3 regions of the Marinobacter halotolerans genome follow, and region 2 is predicted to be linked to each of the others. Evidence: predicted binding sites of a transcription regulator. Region 2 holds the regulator's gene; each other region holds the start of a gene.
What was found. Region 2 encodes FliA, which starts transcription of late flagellar genes. Its sites were predicted from a motif close to CTAAAGTTTNNNNNNNNNNNGCCGNTAA; they were not measured.

Region 1 (6,735 bases), on a different contig from region 2:
TCTTCCTCGAAGGTGGCGATCTTTTCATCGAACAGGGAGTCATCAGACTTCCGGCCGACCACATCCACATTGCCCTTGTAGAGTTTCAGGCGAACCGTACCGTTGACATAGGTCTGGGTCTGGTCGATCAGCGCCTGCAGCGCTTCCCGCTCCGGTGACCACCAGTAGCCGTTGTAGATCACTTCCGCGTAGCGCGGCATGATGCTGTCTTTGAGGTGAGCCACTTCGCGGTCCAGGGTGATGGACTCGATAGCGCGGTGCCCCCGCAGCATGATGGTGCCACCGGGTGTTTCATAGCAGCCCCGGGACTTCATGCCCACATAGCGGTTCTCAACGATATCCAGACGGCCAATGCCGTTGGCACCCGCTACCTTGTTCAGATGCTCCAGCACCTCATGGGGCCTCATCTCCTGGTCGTCAACCGCCACGATATCGCCCTTGCGATAGGTCAGCTCAACGTAGGTCGGCGTATCCGGTGCGTTTTCCGGTGACACACTCCAACGCCACATGTCCTCCTCGGCTTCTGCCCAGGGATCTTCCAGGTTGATGCCTTCGTAAGAGATGTGAAGCAGGTTAGCGTCCATGGAGTAAGGCGACTTGCCTTTCTTCTTTTCCACCGGGATATCGCGCTCATCGCAGTAGGCCAGCAGCTTCTCGCGGGAGTTCAGATCCCATTCGCGCCAGGGCGCGATCACCTTAACGCCCGGCTTGAGCGCATAGGCACCAAGCTCGAAGCGGACCTGATCATTGCCCTTACCGGTTGCGCCGTGGGAAATGGCATCAGCGCCGGTTTCATTGGCAATTTCGATCAGGCGGCGGGAAATCAGCGGGCGGGCGATCGAGGTGCCCAGCAGGTACTCGCCTTCATAGATGGTGTTTGCGCGGAACATGGGGAATACATAGTCCCGAACGAACTCCTCGCGCAGATCTTCAATGTAGATTTCTTTTACACCCAGCTTTTTCGCTTTTTCGCGGGCGGGCTCAACTTCCTCGCCCTGGCCGATGTCGGCGGTGAAGGTAACGACTTCACAATCGTAGGTGTCTTGCAGCCAACGAACGATGACCGAGGTATCCAGGCCACCGGAATAGGCCAGCACCACTTTTTTAATATCAGACATGCCTGTGCTCCAGACTGAACAGAATGGATGTTACAAAAGAAGGAGGATATTGTACGGGAGAGCTTACTGAATGGCTATTGGGCGGCGCGCGGCGCGGTACTCGCCGAGCCATCAAGTTGCCGGCGGCCGCCTTCACCGAAGAAAATTCTCTCCAGCTCGTTATTCTTTTTCATCGTGACAATAGCCTGGCGGAACTTCTCGGCAACCTCCGGACGGGAAGACTCCCGGGACATGTAAAGAGCACCGCGCTGGCCCGGCACATGATTTCTGTAGCGCAACACCCCCGGTGACAGATCCATTGCATGAAGAGCCTTCAGGATTGCGTGATCACTTGCCAGCACGGCTGAAAGTCGACCAAGTGAGAGCATTTCCACCGCCTGGGTGATCAAAGCCACCGGCACTTTATTAACCCCGGTATCCTTGCGGAAGGCTTCGCCAAGATAGGTGCCGCGTATATAGCCAATCCGCTGCCCTTCCAGGGCTTCCAGTGTCAGGGGGTAGTTAGTATTGACTGGAGCTGCCAGCATAATGCTGATCTGAAGCACCTGCCCAACGTTGACGGCACGGGCATCAAGGACGGGGCTTTCAAACAACAGACTGAAATTTACGGCACCGGCTTCGAGTTCAACCAGGGCGCGCCTCAATGGACGCAAACGGAAACTGACCGGCACATCCGCCAACTCCGACAGCCGGTGCACAATCTCGACCAGGCTGCCCCGCGGGACGCCTTTATCATCCTCGTAAGCCCAGGGCCAGACATCGGGAATGGCAAAGGTGACAACCTCATCGGAAGCCACCGCAACCGGCGCGAAGGCCAGACAGACAAACAGCGCCAGATAGCGAATCCGGCGCAGAACGGAAAGGGTTTTGATTACCAACAAAACGCGTCAGACAGCCTGTTGCTGGGAGACCGCCTCTTCACGAATACCATCCCAACCATCTTTGATTGAGCGCAGCAGGTTAGCTACTTCGTCCAGCTTCTTCAGATCATTGTGACGGTTGGCTTCGAACAGTGTGCGTTCCATATAGTCGTAGAGCGACTCAAGACGCAGGGCAAGGTCACCGCCCTTTTCAAAGTCCAGAAAACTGCGGAGCCCACCAATGATTTCAATCGCTTTGGTAATCAAGCGGCCTTTAGCCTCAATGTCCTTTGCCTGCATCCGAGCTTTGGCCATATTGATGCGCTCAATGGCTCCGTTGTACAAAAGCTGGATAAGCTTGTGAGGGTCCGCATCGGTAATGCTGGTCTGGGTATTGACGCGTTGGTATGCCTGTAAACCATTCATAATCAACCTCTTCGTTCACTATTCAGGCAACAATTATTAATTGTCGCGATTATTCCGTGGTGCCAGTGCCGCCAATTGCTGGGTAACGTAGTCGCGGGTGCTGTTCAATTGGGAAATCAGCGAATCGGCTGCGCTAAACTGACTCACCAGCCGCTCGCGGTATGAAGTAATTCGTTCCTCAAGCCGAACCCTGTTTTCCTGGATCTGCTCAAGATCGCGGTTCAGGCTTTCAGTGCGGGACTCAAGAGCGCCGTCTGCACCCACGAAGTTTGTCACGAGATTTACGGTCTGCTCAGCAACACCTTCAATGAACCTTATCGAACCGCGGCTGCCGGTATTGTCACCAGTGATGCGAACCTGCAGGCCCGACGCACCGCCATTGCCGCTGCCCAGGAACAGAACCTGCCCATCGCCTTCTGCCGTGCGGCCGCCAATCGTGCCCGCCACATCGAGACCTGCCGTACTGGTCACCGAACCCAGACCAAAAGTAGCGGCATTCTCAGCGGAAGTCAGCGAAACCTGCGACTCACTGCCATAAGTCTCAGACGTGAAGCTCAGATTACCATTCACATCCAGCCCAACCTGCACGGACGTGCCAGCGGCGTTCAACGCATTATTGCTGTTCAGCTGGGACTGGATTTCGTCCACCAAATCCTGTGCCGAAGTGTAAGTTTGCTGGGTTAGCTGCAGACTCACCGACGTTTCGCCATCAACCCGCAACGTCAGTTCGTCGTTGGTGCCGTCAATGGTAACGCCGGCTGCCAACGAGCCACCTGCAAGCAAACTTCCGCGGGAAGCGGCCTGGGTAATATTGATATCGTAGTTACCCGGACGTGTATTAAGGCCGCTGCGGACAAACTCAACCTGGCTGTCTGTTGCGCGACCCTGCTCCGCAAACAATGCGGTTACGTCGTCCGGGTTGTTTTTTAGCTGTTCTTCAAACCTGACCCGATCAAACTCGAGCCCGCCGGTTTCAAAGTTGGTCGTAATACCCACGTCCGCCAGGCTTCGAACGTTGGCGTTTTCCAGGCCAGGAACCACACGGGTCAGAATCTGGCGCAGCTGGTTCTGAATACCACGCACGGTACTGTCACCATTCAGCAAACCGCCTACGCCGGCCTCCGCGTTGAAACCGGCCAGACTATCGATGGTTGACTGCAGGGAATTAAACTTGTCGACGAACCCCTGAACCCGGTCGGAGACTGCTCCCAAATCCTGCTCAACCTTGATAGTGGAGGTGCCGGTAGCCGCAATATCGAAAGTCAGCCCATCGATCACGTTCTCGAAGCTGTTGGTGGAGCGAGTGACTTCCACTCCATTGATTTTCATCACGGCATCCGTGGCGGCGATCGTCTGCTGAAGACCTGAGTCCGCATCCATACCGGTATTGAAGGCAAACCGTGATAGTCCCTGATTATCGGTATTCGTGCCCGCCGAATCACCGGATACTGAAATACTGACAGCGTTGGCAGTGCCCGTCTCGTCCGCAGACAGAACCAGCTGGAACCCGTTGCCGGTGTCGATTACACCCGCGGAAACACCGGCATCGGAGTCATTAATAGCATTCGCCAGACCCTGAAGAGTGTCGTTGCTTCCATCAATAGTCAGGTTGGTTGTTTTATCACCCACGTTCAGCGTAAGAACGCCACGGCCCACGCTGGTCGCATCGCGGTCAGCAAACACATCCCGGGATGCCAGAGCCTGCGCGCCAGCCAGGCTGGTTACTTCAACGCTGTACGTACCACGGTTTGCCTTGGTGCTGTCCACAGATACGGCAATGTCTTCATTGGAGGAATTCGCAGAGAAGGCCTTCAGGTTATCCGGCGCACTCAGTTGCCGCATCGGCAAGCGCAATTCCGTCACCGCACTACGGAGCTTTCCATACGCCGAAATCAGCGCCTGGGTCTGCTCAGTTTTTCGAGTGAGCCGGTTATCTGTGGGCGCACGCTCGGCCTGGACCAATTGATCCACAAGATCCGAGTTGAGAACTCCGGAACCAATACCCAGCGATGAGATACTTGCCATTGCGATGCCTCCTTCAGGGGGCGAAATTCGTTATCTATCCGTTCTATTTCATTTATCGGCCGAAAGCGGCAAAACTTTGCCCTATTGCCCAACTGATTTGTAACCGCGTGTTAAACCAGTATAGCCATAAAGAAGAACACCGCCGGACCCTTTCGGGTGCGGCGGTGCTGTCTTCGTTGATCCATCAGGCTAAAAGCGGCAAAGCCTTACACCTTGATGTTAAATAAAGTCAGCGGTTCGTTCTGCTGCAAGTTCTCTGCCAACCTTACCGCCACCTCATCCGGGATTTGTCGAATCAATTCTTTGGTCGATTGATCGACCACCCTTACGACGGTTCCTCCAAGATCGTCATTCACCTCGAACTGCAGATCCCTCTGAACGCTCTGAACGAAATCGTTCAGTTGGGAGACGGCTTCATCCAGTTGCTCGCGCTGAGCGTCGTTTCGAGTCTCAAGCTTCTCAGCTTTCGAGAGCTGATCTGCTGCAGCAACTTTTGATGTAACGGTATTCTGGTCCGAAGCAGCAACCTGGGCTGAGGCGTTCCTGCCCTCTGCCTGAGCTGACGAAATTGCCCGAACCGGAGCTTTATCGCTGGTGCGTACCAGCTTTAAATCCGCGCCATTCAGGTTAACGTCATTCATAGCTCACCTCGCTATCCTTATGCGGCAAAGGGCCGGAGCCCACTAAGACTCCGGCTCAGCCGCTTTCCCCAATTACTGCAGGAGGGAAAGAACCTGCTGTGGGCGTGCATTCGCCTGGGCCAGTACCGAGATACCTGCCTGCTGCAGAACCTGTGCCTTGGACAGCTTGGCTGTTTCGGCCGCGAAGTCTGCATCCAGGATCCGGCTGTTGGCGGCGCTCAGATTTTCTGAGGTTGTTGCCAGGTTGGCAATGGTTGACTCGAAGCGGTTTTGAACTGCACCAAGCTCGCCTCTGATACTATTTATTTGGTTCAAAACACCATCGATCGTTTGGATAGCTTGGTTGGCGCCCGGCCGATCACTAATATCAACACCATCAAGACTCCTTCCAACCGACGATCCTGCGAGACCAAGCACACCTGCAGCAGAGGCCGTGCCACTAACGTTCAGCAATGACTCGTCCCCGCCTTCTACGCTCAAAACCAGACCAGCTTCAAACGTGTTGTTAGCCGCATCAGTAATGCTTCCGAACCGAGCCGCGTCATCAACAGCCACAGTAAACGAATTACCACTCGTGTCCTCAAGCAAAATTCCGGTGCCAGCTTCGTTTTCAACAGCGACTACTCCTGTCGCCAGCGACTTATCATTTATGGCGCTTATAGCAGCACCTAGCGCAAACCCGGTTACTCCGTCATTAAGAGCTATCGCAGTGCCGTTAATGGTAATGGAACCTGCAGCTGCGGCAGCGTAAGCGCCCAAGTCTGCTGAGGTAGTATCAGCTTGTGTTGCTGTGACTTGCGCATTGCCAGCGAAATCGGCTTTATTGATCTCCGCTGCAAGCTCTTCAACGGAGTCAAAATTCGTGCCTCCAACGAACGTTGCTCCATTTACGGTAAGAGACGTTGTAGCGATAGCCTCTTGGCGAACAGCATCACCGAAATTTGTCACATCGCTGGTTAACGTAGTTTGCCCCAGCGAAGTACCACGCACATCAATCCCGGATACTGAAATTGTCTGATTGGCATTTGCGCCTACCTGAAAGCTCAATGACGTGAGATCGCCATTCAAAATATTCAGGTTGTTAAATTGAGTGGTTTCGGCAATTCTGTCAGCCTCTGAAATAAGCTCCTGAACTTCAGCATTGAGCGCCGACCGATCTGATGCTGAGTTTGTGTCGTTGGCAGATTGAACAGACAAATCTCGGATTCGCTGAGCGATATTCGTAATTTCGTCCAAGGCGCCTTCCGCAGTTTGCGCCAAGGAAATACCGTCATTAGCGTTGCGTTGAGCAACATCCAAACCACGAATCTGAGACTGAAAACGAGTAGAAATCGCAAGGCCAGCCGCGTCGTCTTTGGCGGAGTTTATGCGAAGACCGGATGACAGGCGCTCAAGCGCCTGATTGCTCAGATCCTGGGATTTCTGCAGCTGATTCTGAGCAGACAGTGACGCAACGTTAGTGTTGATACCGAGAGCCATATTGCTTCTCCTTCGACTTATGTCGTTATTTCATGGAAAAGGTCAGGCGCCCGTTTTCTGTTTGGGAGCGCCGCCCTGTTAGTCCAAGTAACGGCCCCACATCCTGTTCCTTTAGAAAAATATCTGTCGTTTTTGTAAAGGAATGTAAAACCGGCAATTCGGTGCCTTTCTGAACGACGGTTATTT
Region 2 (6,735 bases):
GGCTGAAGAAACTTCAGCAGCAGGCCCCGGTCGCAGTTTAGGAACAGCGATACGCAAACAGTATTCTAATTACAAAACAGTGACCTCGCTTTTCAGAGGCAAGAGACCAGAGTCAGTATGAGCAGACCACACCCGGTTCAGGTAATTGCGGTAACAGGCGGCAAAGGGGGCGTTGGCAAAAGCAACGTATCAGTCAACCTGGGTATTGCGCTGTCCCAGATGGGGCGGCGGGTGGTGCTGCTGGACGCGGACCTGGGTCTTGCCAACATTGATGTCCTGCTCGGTATTACCGCCAACCGCAATATCCAGGACGTTATTTCCGGTGAGTGCGATCTGCGCGACGTTCTGGTCAACGGCCCCGGCGGCATCAAGATCGTGCCGGCTTCGTCCGGTACCCAGCGAATGACCCAGCTGTCCACCCTTGAACACGCAGGGCTGATCAATGCCTTCAGTGAGCTTGGTGACCAGATTGATGTGTTGATTGTCGACACCGCCGCCGGCATTTCCGAATCCGTTGTGAGCTTCCTTCGAGCCTCCCAGGAGCTGCTGCTGGTGGTCTGTGACGAACCCACCTCGATTACCGATGCTTACGCACTCATCAAGCTGATGAACCGCGATTACGGCACCAACCGTTTCCGAATTCTGGCCAATCAGGTTCGCAACGAACAGGAAGGGCGCCACCTGTTCGAGAAACTGACCCGCGTGACCGAGCGGTTCCTTGATGTAGCGCTACAATATGTTGGTATGGTGCCCTATGACGAAGCGGTCAAGAAAGCCGTCCAGCGGCAAAAAGCGGTTCTGGATGCCTACCCCCGGGCCAAGGCATCACTGGCGATCAAGGCGCTTGCCGAGAAGGTTGACCACTGGCCGCTACCGTCCTCCCCGAGAGGCCATCTGGAATTCTTTGTGGAGCGGCTCGTCGAAGTCTGATTTTGGTCCTGTCACCGAGTAACTGGATACATGACATTGGCGAAAGAACTTGGAATCTACAAGAGAACCGGAAACGGCGGCCCTTCAGCGCTTGTTGAGGAGCACGCACCTCTGGTCAAGAAAATTGCCCTTCACCTGATGGCCCGTCTGCCTCCCTCGGTTCAACTGGAAGATCTGATGCAGGCCGGCATGATGGGTCTGCTGGAAGCCTCCCAGCGATATACGTCTACCAAGGGCGCCACCTTTGAGACCTACGCCGGCATTCGCATCCGTGGTGCCATGGTGGACGAGATCCGCAAAGGCGACTGGGTTCCCCGTTCGGTCCACCGTAATGCCCGCCGTATTTCCAGTGCCATCAAGGTTGTCGAGGACCGTCTAGGTCGCGAAGCCCAGGACTGGGAAGTGGCGGAAGAGATGGGGCTTGATATTAATGACTATTACGCCGGGCTGAGTGATGCCAACAGCGGACGACTTTTTAGTCTTGATGAGCTCAATGAATCCGGCGACCTGCCGATAGACGAACAGAACGTGGGCGATAACCCGCTTGAAGGTCTGGCTTCGGCGAAATTCAAATCCAGCCTGGCGGGCGCGATTGATGATCTGCCTGAACGCGAGAAACTGGTGTTGAGCCTGTATTACCAGGAAGAGCTCAACCTTAAAGAAATTGGTGCGGTACTCGGTGTAAGCGAAAGCCGCGTCAGCCAGATCCACAGCCAGGCGGCGTTACGCTTGCGCGGGCGGCTCGCAGACTGGCATCAGAAATAATGCTTTACATAAAGTAGCGGCTTTCATAAACCGTGGCCTGCTAGACTGTCGGCCAACCGCCGAATATGAATTCCGGGCATTGCTAACTGGAGGTCCCATTGGACAAAAACATGAAAATCCTGATCGTGGATGATTTCTCAACCATGCGACGGATCATCAAAAATCTGCTGAGAGATCTCGGTTTTAGTAACACCGATGAGGCAGATGATGGCAACACAGCTCTGCCGATGCTTCGAAGCGGCAAGTATGACTTTCTGGTGACGGACTGGAACATGCCCGGCATGTCAGGGCTGGACCTTCTTAAAGAGGTCCGGGCTGATGATGACCTGAAGACTCTGCCCGTGTTGATGGTAACTGCGGAAGCCAAGCGTGATCAGATCGTGGCGGCGGCGCAGGCCGGTGTGAATGGTTACGTGGTAAAACCGTTCACCGCAGCCGTTCTGAAGGAAAAGATCGAGAAGATCTTCGAACGGATCCAGTAACCAGAGGTCGGATGGCTCTATGAGCAAGCAAGAGACGGACGGTCAGGGGCTGGAGCCGGAGGCCAAGGCAAAACTTCAAAGCCAGGCTGAACAACTGCTCGAACAGGTAAACGCAGGTGATTATACCGCCGCCATGACGGTGATTAACGATCTGACCGAGGTTAGGGATCAGAGCCTTTACCGCGAAGTGGGCCGGCTGACCCGGAGCCTGCACGAGGCCATACGGAATTTCCAGATTGACCCGCGCAATGCCGAGCAGTCTGAGGCGCTGTCCAAAATGACTGACGCGTCTGACCGGCTTGAATACGTGGTGCAGATGACCAGCAAAGCGGCGAATCGCACCATGGACCTGGTGGAAGATGCGATGCCCAGGGCCAGTGCCATGCGCGATGAGGCGGCGGAATTACGGGATGAGTGGCAGCGATTGCGCCGCCGGGAAATGAAGCCGGCGGAATTCCGGGCCCTGTACAAACGGATCGACAGTTTTTTTGTAACCCTGAATGTCGACGCCAGCGCCACCTATGACAACCTGTCGGAAATACTGCTGGCCCAGGACTTCCAGGACCTCACCGGCCAGGTTATTCAAAAGGTAACGGCGCTGGTAAAAGAGGTGGAAGAGCACTTGCTGAGCCTGGTGGTAATGGCCAGCCACGTTGACCAGATAACCGGGACGGTTTACGAACCCGGTCCAGATCAACGTGAGCCGGAATCGGCCGAGAAGGGCGTTGGCCCGCAGATCAAAGCGGACGAGCGGGAAGACGTAATGTCTGGGCAGGACGACGTAGACGATCTACTGTCCAGCCTTGGTTTTTGAGTAAGAGGATAGCGCATGGCGTTGGATGCTGATGAAGAGATTCTGCAGGACTTCCTGGTCGAAGCCGGCGAGATTCTCGAGAAACTGTCGGAAGAGCTGGTAGAGCTTGAGCGCCGCCCTGACGACAGTGATTTGCTGAACGCCATCTTTCGCGGCTTCCATACCGTCAAAGGCGGGGCCGGCTTTCTTCAGCTTGACGCGCTGGTGAACTGCTGTCATTCAGCGGAAAACGTGTTTGACACTCTCAGGAACCACAAGCGCAAAGTGGATTCGGACCTGATGGACGTGGTGCTTGAAGCACTGGACCACGTCAATTCAATGTTCGAGCAGGTGCGGCAACAGGAAGAACCCACCCCGGCACCGGAAGAGCTGATCAAGGCTCTGGATCGGCTTGCCGTGCCCGCCAGCGAAGACGAAGCCAAAGCCGGGCCTTCCGACGCTGCGTCAGCCGCGGAGCAGGATGATGGCGAAAGCGAAGACGGCGGAGACATCACCGACGACGAATTCGAGCAGCTTCTTGACGCGCTGGAAGACGAGAAAAAGGAAACCGCCAGCAACAGCTCGGACGGGGATGAAATTTCCGACGATGAATTCGAGAGCCTGCTGGACGAACTGCACGGCAAGGGTCAATTCTCCGGCCCACCGGCGGTGGAAAAGCCAGCGGCCAGTGCCCCTGATTCCGGCACGTCATCATCCTCACAGCAAAGTGGCGACCCCGACCTGATCAGCGACGACGAGTTCGAGCGCCTGCTTGATGATCTGCATGGCAAGGGTGGCAGTCCCACGGACGGCGCCGCGGCGAAACCTGCAGACAAGCCCGGCGAGCCTGCCCGGAAGTCGGAGCCAAAGCCGGCATCCAGGGCTGAACAAAAATCCGAACCAAAATCCGAGCCGAAGAAAGAACCGACCACTGCGGCCCCCGCTATGCCTGCGAAGGACGCGGCAGCGCCGGTGGCGGAAACCTCGGTACGGGTGGACACCAAGCGCCTGGACGACATCATGAACATGGTGGGCGAACTGGTTCTGGTGCGTAATCGTTTGCAACGTCTCGGCAGTGAGAGCGAAGACGAACACATGCACAAGGCTGTATCCAACCTGGATGTGGTCACCACCGACCTGCAGTCTGCGGTTATGGCCACCCGTATGCAGCCGATCAAGAAAGTGTTCGGCCGCTTCCCGCGGGTTGTCCGTGACCTTGCCCGTAGCCTCAAGAAAGAAATCAATCTGGAGATGCACGGCGAGGAGACCGATCTCGACAAGAATCTGGTGGAGGCGCTGTCCGATCCTCTGGTTCACCTGGTGCGCAATTCCGTGGATCACGGCATCGAAGCGCCGGATGTCCGCGAGAAAGCCGGCAAACCCAGGCAGGGCAATGTGGTGCTGTCAGCAGAGCAGGAAGGCGACCACATTCTGCTGTCGATCAGCGACGACGGTGCTGGCATGGATCCCAACGTGCTAAGGCGCAAGGCGGTTGAAAAAGGCATTTACGATCAGGACGCGGCGGATCGCCTCACCAACACCGAATGTTTCAACCTGATTTTTGCAGCGGGCTTTTCCACCAAGGATCAGATCTCCGACGTGTCGGGCCGTGGTGTGGGCATGGATGTGGTCAAGACCAAAATCAGCCAGTTGAATGGCCAGATTGCGGTGGAGTCCGAAATGGGCAAGGGCTCGCGGATTCTGATCAAGGTGCCGCTGACGCTCGCCATTATGCCAACGCTGATGATCAAGCTGGGTGAGCAGTCATTCGCGCTGCCGCTGGTCAACGTGGTGGAGATTTTCCACCTTGATCTGACCAAGAAGAATATTGTCGACGGCCGTGAGTGTATTGTTGTCCGAGACAAGGTGTTCCCCCTGTTCCATATCAAGCGCTGGCTGGTCCGCAATGGCGGTGAGCCGGAGCCCGATAACGCCCATGTGGTGATTGTGGCCATGGGTACACGCCGAGTCGGCTTCGTGGTGGATCAACTGGTCGGCCAGGAAGAGGTTGTCATCAAGCCCCTGGGTCGGGCGCTTCAGGGCACCCCGGGAATGGCCGGGGCGACGATCACTGGCGACGGTCGCATCGCACTTATTATTGACGTTCCGAGTCTGCTCCAGCACTACGGTTAGCAATATGCCCGGACATAGGAGAAATGGATGACGGTTTCTGTCCTGGTCGTTGACGATTCAGGGTTTTTCCGCAAGCGACTGACGGAAATCCTTACGGTATCGGGCCAGATCAAGGTAGTGGGTGTGGCAACCAACGGCCGTGAAGGCGTTGAAATGGCCGAAAAGCTCCGCCCCGACGTCATCACCATGGATTACGAGATGCCGGTGATGGACGGCATTTCGGCGGTGCGGGAAATCATGGCCCGGCGGCCGGTCCCTGTGTTGATGTTCTCCTCCCTCACCTATGAGGGTGCCCGCGTCACCCTGGATGCGTTGGAAGCCGGGGCCGTGGATTTTCTGCCGAAAAACTTCGAAGAAATTGCCCGGGACTCAAGCCAGCTCCAGAAGATACTGATCGACCGGATTCTTGATGTGGCGGGCAGCCGTCCTGGTGCAAAGGCACCGTCGGCCGAGAAATCTCCGGCCAGCCCCGCCGCGCCATCTCCCCGAACTGATCGACCTGTCAGGCCTCGCACCCCGGTTGCACCGCCGCCGGTGAAGCCTGCGCAACCCGAAGCGCCTCGTCCGGGTGCGCGCCGCGGGGCGGCAAAAAGATACAGCGTGGTGGCCATTGGCACCTCCACCGGTGGGCCCGTGGCTCTGCAACGGGTTCTGACGGGCCTGCCGGCGTCTTTCCCGGCGCCGCTTCTGCTGATCCAGCATATGCCCGCGAGTTTTACGCCGGCTTTTGCCGAGCGCCTGAACCGGTTGTGCCAGATTGAAGTGCGTCAGGCAGAAGACGGCGATCTGTTGAAGCCGGGGCTGGCATTGCTTGCGCCCGGCGGCAAACAGATGATTGTGGAAAACCGTGGAGGCCAGGGACGCGTCAGAATTCTGCCAGGAGACGATCGCCTGCACTACCGGCCCTGTGTGGATGTCACCTTCGGGTCACTGGCCCGGGGCTTTCCTGGAAAAACACTGGGCGTGATCCTGACCGGCATGGGCGCGGATGGCAAAGAGGGCTGCCGCCTGATGAAGCAGAGCGGTTCGGATGTCTGGTCCCAGGATGAAAAGTCCTCGGTCATCTACGGCATGCCCATGGCGGTGGCCAAAGCGGGTCTGACCGACGAAGTTCTGTCCCTTGACGATATATGTCCCCGGCTTGTGGAAGGGGTCTGCTGATGGACATTCTCAGCCTGCTGGGGATCATTCTCGCCTTTGTGGCGATCCTGGGTGGCAATCTGCTGGAAGGCGGCGCCCTCAGTTCTCTGTTTAACGGGCCGGCGGCACTGATTGTGGTTGGCGGCACACTGGCGGCGACGATTCTGCAGACCTCCTGGCCGTTGCTCAAACGTGCCGTAAGACAGGTTCGCTGGGTGTTTTTCCCGCCCTACATCAGCCTGGAAGACGGCATTGGCAAGGTCATCGACTGGAGCGTGAAAGCCCGCAAGCAGGGCCTTCTGGGGCTGGAAGGGCTGGCCGAGAAAGAACCGGAGCGTTTTGCGCGAAAGGGCTTGCAACTGCTGGTGGACGGTTCCGAAGCGGAAACCATCCGCTCGATCATGGAAGTGGAGCTTGAATCCCGGGAACAACGGGATCTGGAGTCGGCCCGTGTATTCGAGGCCATGGGTGGTTACTCGCCCACCATTGGTA
Region 3 (6,735 bases), 630 kb from region 2:
AACCCGCCGGCCCCTGATCAGACCTCGCCCTCATGGCGGCCAGCATCGGCGTAAAGCCTCAGGTAATCGGTGCTGGTCACAATGCCCTTTGGGCGGCCATCGGGATTGATAATCAATGCAGCATTCAACTGGTGAGCAAGCATCAGACGGGCAAGTTGGTGGGCGTCCGTCTCTGGGGACGCCGTCAGGAAGGCGGGCAGTTCGATATTGATCAGGCTGGAATCTGCCGACGCTTCCTGGTTTTCGTATAGCCAGCCCAGCAGCCACCGTAATTCCACCAGTCCTGCAACTACATCTTCTGAGGTGATGACCAGATGGCTGACGCCGCGCTCATCCATCACAGTCAGTGCTTCATCTACCGAGGCGCTTGCGGCGAGCGAGACGATGGCGGGTGTACAGATACGGGATACCGGGAGATAGGGTCTTTGCTCCTTGGGCTCGCCTGCTGCTGCCGCGCCGTACTCCTCAAGAGCCTTATGGCGCCCGAAATTGGCGGCTTGCTGAAACTCTGCGTCGGTAGCTTCGCTGTGCCGGGTATTGATGTCCTGGAGCTCTTCCAGTTCAGTCACATCTCCCACACGGCGCCCCCGGAATATTTCCGGCAGCCGGGTGCCTACCGGGCGCCCGGGTTCACTGACATGAATAGACATTGGATTCTGCTCCCTGTGGCAAGGCCCTTTTATTCCTTAACGGCCGACAGCCCGGTTTCCTCAGCCGCACAATCAGTTTTCTGTTTTTCCCGGCCGATGACACCGTTGTGTTTCTACCCGCCTCATCAGATTTCGGGGAAGGCAGGGGGGTTGCCCGGATAACAGGTCTGCCAGATATTCCGCCAGAAGTGGCGAGTAGGTCAGGCCTTTGCTTCCCAGGCCCGTGAATAACCACAGCCCCTCAAGGGCGCTGCCATCCCGGTTTTTCATCGGCCCCGCTATTGGCTGATAATCGTGGGTTGTGCATCGAAAGGCAACCCGGCCTGAGCTCTGGTCCGCAATGGTCGCTATATCGGCTGATTTCAAGGCCTCTGGCAGAAAGTCGGAGAGCATTCGAAGGTTTTCGCGGTTGCTCTCGGCAGTCACTGCCGGTGAGGAATCATGCAGGTCGAAGGTCGCGCCCACCAGTGCGCTGCCCTTATGGACCGGATTGAGATACCCGGGGCCGCAGACAACCAGTGCCGGTGGATTGACGTTTCCCGCCGGGACCTCGGTAATCTGTCCCCGGATCCGTTTGATGCGGTATTGGCCATCCAGCGGAATCAACCCTGGGGTATCCGCCCCTGCACAGAGCACGATCTGGTCGAAAACTAGAGACTCCCCCTCGCTTGACCTCAGCGTCCAGTTCTCGCCATTTTTTGCCAGGGTCTTTGTGTCGAAACCCGGTCGATAGGTAACGCCGGGTGTGTCCGACAGGCTCCGGCACAGTGCCGCCGGTTCAAGCCAGCCGCTGCGTGGAAACCACAGCCCGGCATGGGGGACCGGAATACCGGCAAGACGGCTTGCCTGGTCCGCGCTGACTGGCTCCAGAATCTCGTTGGGGAACTGGTTTCTGGCAAGAAATCTTGCCTGGCGGTCCGCTTCGGTAGCGCTGTAGGCCAATTGCAGCAGGCCGGTGGGATGCCATCCGTAACCCTTGAACTGTTGGTAGAATCGCTGGCTGAACAGCAGAGAGGAAAGGGCGAGCCGGGTCTGGTCGTTATAATCAACGCCGAGTTTGACGTATAGAGCGCCCTGGCGATTCCCGGAAGCTTCTGACGCTACGGAGTCGGCGCGATCGATCAGTGTCACCTGAAAGCCGCGCCCGGCAAGGTTGGCGGCCAGCAGTGTGCCGGCAATACCAGCACCAACGATGCCAATCTTCCCGGGCAGAGATTGGTTTATGCCGCCGGCAAGCGCCTGGCTGCTGTGCCTATGAATAAGCTCTTGATCCCGACCATGGCTCAAATCCTCAAAAAACCAGGCGTCGGCGCGAAAATCAAGATCCGTCAGGGCACTGGTAAGCTCACCAAAATAGAGTGTCAGTCTTACCCGACCCTCATCCAGAACAAGCCGTTGTGGGCCGGCGATGGCGGGCGGAAACTGCAGAAGCAGTTCCTCAGCCAGACGTGAGTGTCCGCGCGCGGCAGCTTTTACGTCCTCCGGCGCCGGGGGGCGATCGACAACGGTTATAAAGTGAAGACAGGCCTGGCTGCTGGCTGCTGATTCCCGCCATAGCTGCCAGGTGGCCAGAAAGCGATGACCATCGCCAAAGCCGGTTTCTGCAATCACAAAGTGCTCGCCGGCCTTCAGGGCGGAGAATCGCTCCGCCAGTCGATCCTGCCGGAGAAACGCATGGTCTGGTTGTTCAGGCAGGGTCACGGCAGTAGCGAAATGTTCGTGATGACAATGGGCTGGTCAGGAACATCCGCCATACCACCCTGTCTCCCGGTCGGTTTCGAGGCGATAGCATCGACCACACCCATGCCATCGGTCACTTTGCCAAACACGGTATAGCCAGCACCGCGAACCCCGGCATCCAGAAACCCGTTGTCAGCCAGATTAATGAAAAACTGGGAGGTGGCAGAGTCAGGATCGTTGGTTCTTGCCATCGCAACGGTCCCGCGAAGATTCTTGGCGGTGGATTTGGCTTCGTTCACTACCGGGTCACGAGTCGGCTGTCGCTCCAGATCACGGTTGAAACCGCCGCCCTGAATCATGAATCCGGGGATCACACGATGGAATATGGTGCCGTCATAGAAATCATCCGCCACATACTGTTTGAAATTGTTAACGGTTTTGGGTGCCAGGTCCGGGCGAAGCGTGACCTCGAACGAGCCCATATTCGTCTCTACCAGCACTTTTGGAAGGGGCTCTGCGGCAGTCACGTGGCCTGAGGCCAGAAGTGTCGTTACACAGAACAGGAGAGGGATCACACAACGAAACGGTTTTACCAGATTTGTCATTCTATACTCGTCCTCATGGTTGGCTGTGCGCAGGATCTTGCGATACTGCAATGGCAGTCGGGGTTTGCAAAGAATGCTACCAGAAATAGGTCAGGATGGCGTCCGCAACCAGTGGGCATCCTGGATCAACAATTGGGGGATACAAGCCGTGAAAAACCGTCCGGGCATTGAGGAAAAATCTCGATTAGGTCGATTGCTGGTTAATCGCGGCTATCTGTCGGAAACCCAACTGGACGACGGCCTCCGGTTGCAACGCGATTCCGGCAAGCGCCTGGGCGAAGTTCTGGTTGAGGCCGGATGGCTCACCGAGCGCGACCTTCACCGCGTTCTGCGCCATCAGAGCCGTTACCGCAACGCCGCAGCACTGGTTACCATGGCAGTTCTACCGTTCCAGCCAATGATCAGCTTTGCCGCCAATAGCCAGAGTGGAAGCGAGCTCAGCCCGGCGGATGCAGGGCAGATGATGGGTGAGGGCAAGTTCCAGCCTCTCAGCGAAGCAGAAATGGCCGGTGTGGCCGGTCAGGGCGGCCAGGCTGGTCTTTTTCAGCATGTCAGCGAGATCAGCGCAATGCCTGCGGATGCTCAGCAGGCCGAAAATTCCGGCGAGAAAGGGCCCGATGCCCTCAAGGCGCTCGAGTTCGCGGCCAATGTGTTCGTGCCCGTGCTGAATTTTCTGGAATCCGACCTGTCGGTTACCGGTGTTCACTACAGGGAAGGGGCGCCGAAGTTTGCCATCCGCAATGACGGTGCCCTGGAGCTGGCGATGCCAGAGCGGATCGAGCAGATTCGCATGGATAAGATACGGGTGATGGGCTCAGCCGGCGCGTCAATGGGCAACATCATCATCAGTGACGTTCAGTTTCATGCCGGCTCCAGCATGACGATCCGCACCCGCTAACCGTTTACCGGCCTTGACGGCCTCCGATCAGGCGCTCGCCAGTATACTGCTGTGCGAGACGGCCTCTTCGTGGCCTTTTGCGCCGTATAGCTTTTCCTGTCCGGTGGCACCCCGGAATATTTCCGTCAGTCTGGACAGACGCTTCTGCAGATGGGAAATGATGCGGCCGTTGGTCTGGTTGAGCGCCTGACACTGCTTGAGAGCCTCGGAAGCCTGTTCCCACATAGAAACGGCGTCATCCAGACCGGCACTTCTCAGAAAGCGTGAGGGTTCGCCCAGATCTGGCCGAAAACCCATGGCAACGAGAACCCGGATTTTTACCTTTGCACGCTCACGAATCTGATTCAGATGATGATCTTTCTGCTTGGTCACGGATGTCAGTGCTTTGACATCCGAGCTGGAGAGAAGGGTCTTTTCCTGGGCCAGAATGTCTTTCAGTGTGGCTAACTGCTGGATATCCTGGCCCAGAAGGTCTTTCAGTTCATCAATGTTCGACATGGCTCACTCACCCGAAAATGCTTTCATCCATCTCAAGCATTTTCTGGGCCAGCTTCTGCGCATCTACCTTGTAGGAACCATCTTCGAGTGCCGCTCGAATCTGTTCGATGCGCTCGTCGTCCATTTCCGGAAAGTCGGCGAGTTTCTGTTCGAGCTGCTTCAGATTCTTTGCCTGGCTGCTCAGATTAACATTCTCACCACGGGCACTATTGGAGGCCTGGGACTTGGCTTGCTCTGTTCCAGCCTGGTTGGGGGCTTGGGAGCCGGACGCCTTGTCCGCTGATGGCCGCTGAGTGTTGACCTGGCCGGGGCCAATTCCATTAAAGTCAACTGACATAATCATACCTGCTTCGCTGTCTGGCCATCGGAATGGCCCTAAAAGTTTATATCTTTTTAACGGCAGATCCCGAAAGACCTTTAGTACAATCTTTCAGAATGTAACACATTCGGGATTAACACTCTGAATAGCGGCAGAAACTTGCCGGTTCCGGCAAACCACTGCCTGAGGTTACATGTGTATTTTAACCTGCCCGGGGGCAATAATTCTTGCCCGTACGGTGCGTGCGCTGGAAAGATTCTCCACCATCACCTGCTCACCGATGCTGCCACTGCCGAGGGCCTTGCCACGGGATCTGACGGAAAAGCCTCCCGATTCCGCAGAGATAACGACATGATCTCCCCGGGAAACGGCTTCCGGAGCCTCAAGCAGGCTGGCGGTGAACACGGTTCCACTATTTACACCGCGGCGCATTTCCATGCCAATCAGTTGTTTTGCGTCCCGTATCGGGTCTCGCAGGGTTGAGTTCAGCTCAATCGACCGGGTAGTTATTGCAGCTTCGGTAATTCTTTCGCCACGGGCCAGGGGCCTGGCTGCAACCAGTCCCTCGCCGCGAATAGTCAGCGTGACCGGCAAAAACATTCTCCAGGGACGTGCGCCTTCGCAGGAAACCAGCAGGGAAGGGTGTGTTGTGTCCCAGGGGTCGCCACTGAACGATACGGCCGGTGATGTCTTGCAGGTCGCCAGGGAAAGCCGCGAATCCAATTTTCCAATACTGTGGTTAACGGTATAGCCTTCGGCGGCCTGTTCTTTAGCAAAGGCTTCAAGGAAACGCTTTGCCGACGTGTGTATCTGTTGCGCGGATGAGGTCGAAGCGCTGGCGAGCGTCGCGGTTAACAAATAGACAAAGAAAATGATGATGCGCATATGCTTCGGTTTGTCCTATGCTGTCACTAATACGGTAAAGCCCTTGGTTGGCCGCCATTTATCTGGCGCCGCTTTGCCTCTGGCAGGCCTTTAAACAGAATTTGAGCAAGATGTATGCCGCCCCCGGCACATATGCGAAGGAGAACAAGAATGGCAGGGGTTCTAGACAGTGTTAATCAGCGTACCCAACTGGTCGGTCAGAACCGGCTCGAGCTGCTGCTGTTCCGGTTAAAGGGGCAGCAGGTATACGGTATCAACGTATTCAAGGTTAAGGAGGTACTGCAGTGCCCGAAGCTGTCTTCGATACCGAATAGTCGAGCCATGGTTAAAGGGGTGGCGCATATTCGTGGCGAGACCATTCCGATCATCGATCTTGCCATGTCGATCCGCCTTCCCGGCATTTCCCAGCAGGATCTGAGCACCAGCTTTGTGATCATTACTGAATACAACCGCAAGACCCAGGGGTTCCTGGTGGCCGGCGTCGACCGGATCGTGAACATGAACTGGGAAGACATACTCCCGCCGCCCAAGGGTGCGGGAAGGGACGTTTATCTCACAGCTGTGACCCGCATTGATGAGAAGCTTGTAGAGATCATAGACGTTGAGAAGATTCTCTCGGAAGTGGCGCCCCTTGAAGCAGACGTTACCGATGAACTCCGGACCCGAAGTGAAAGCCGTGCACCCGGCCTGCTGCCAGTCCTGGTGGTCGACGATTCATCAGTTGCACGGAGACAGATTGAACGGTGCCTGACCGCTATTGGCATGGAAGTGATCACCAAGAACGATGGTAAGCAAGCGCTTGATTTTCTCAAGGAGATCACGGCGGACGGCTCCAAAGCGACAGACCATTTATCGCTGATTATCTCCGATGTCGAAATGCCGGAGATGGATGGGTACACTCTCGTCACGCGCTGCAAAAGTGATGATGCAATCAAGGGCGTGTACATCATGCTGCATACGTCCCTGAGTGGCGTGTTCAACAAGGCGATGGTGACCAAAGTCGGGGCCGATGATTTCATGGCCAAGTTCAGCCCTGATGAGCTCGCTGAGCGGGTGATGGAAATCGTCGACGGCCAGCAGTGAGCCTGACGTCAAATTCTGACTCATCCACAATCGGGTTTCGATGAAAGCTGAAATAACGCCACAGGAATACGAATCCTTTAAATCGTTTCTGCAGGAGGCATGCGGCATCCTGCTAGG

Region 1: a site for FliA is predicted at 4,482-4,509, ahead of fliD (flagellar filament capping protein FliD). Genes of this name have one in related genera too.
Region 3: a site for FliA is predicted at 4,725-4,752, ahead of flgM (flagellar biosynthesis anti-sigma factor FlgM). Genes of this name have one in related genera too.

The regions. Positions count from the first base shown of each region.
Region 1 is NZ_VMHP01000001.1:167,528-174,262, forward strand. Features, by position in the region: gene FPL19_RS00735 (argininosuccinate synthase) at 1-1,118, opposite strand, end outside; gene FPL19_RS00740 (substrate-binding periplasmic protein) at 1,193-1,999, opposite strand; gene fliS (flagellar export chaperone FliS) at 2,006-2,404, opposite strand; gene fliD (flagellar filament capping protein FliD) at 2,441-4,429, opposite strand; gene FPL19_RS00755 (flagellar protein FlaG) at 4,636-5,070, opposite strand; gene FPL19_RS00760 (flagellin N-terminal helical domain-containing protein) at 5,143-6,549, opposite strand.
Region 2 is NZ_VMHP01000002.1:433,485-440,219, forward strand. Features, by position in the region: gene flhF (flagellar biosynthesis protein FlhF) at 1-41, shown strand, start outside; gene FPL19_RS12310 (MinD/ParA family protein) at 118-930, shown strand; gene FPL19_RS12315 (RNA polymerase sigma factor FliA) at 961-1,695, shown strand; gene cheY (chemotaxis response regulator CheY) at 1,794-2,177, shown strand; gene FPL19_RS12325 (protein phosphatase CheZ) at 2,197-2,991, shown strand; gene FPL19_RS12330 (chemotaxis protein CheA) at 3,007-5,103, shown strand; gene FPL19_RS12335 (protein-glutamate methylesterase/protein-glutamine glutaminase) at 5,131-6,264, shown strand; gene FPL19_RS12340 (flagellar motor protein) at 6,264-6,735, shown strand, end outside.
Region 3 is NZ_VMHP01000002.1:1,061,157-1,067,891, reverse strand. Features, by position in the region: gene FPL19_RS15280 (hypothetical protein) at 1-17, shown strand, start outside; gene FPL19_RS15275 (CBS domain-containing protein) at 18-650, opposite strand; gene mnmC (FAD-dependent 5-carboxymethylaminomethyl-2-thiouridine(34) oxidoreductase MnmC) at 723-2,351, opposite strand; gene FPL19_RS15265 (peptidylprolyl isomerase) at 2,348-2,935, opposite strand; gene FPL19_RS15260 (pilus assembly protein PilB) at 3,084-3,833, shown strand; gene FPL19_RS15255 (flagella synthesis protein FlgN) at 3,861-4,331, opposite strand; gene flgM (flagellar biosynthesis anti-sigma factor FlgM) at 4,339-4,668, opposite strand; gene flgA (flagellar basal body P-ring formation chaperone FlgA) at 4,840-5,535, opposite strand; gene FPL19_RS15240 (chemotaxis protein CheV) at 5,686-6,618, shown strand; gene FPL19_RS15235 (CheR family methyltransferase) at 6,659-6,735, shown strand, end outside.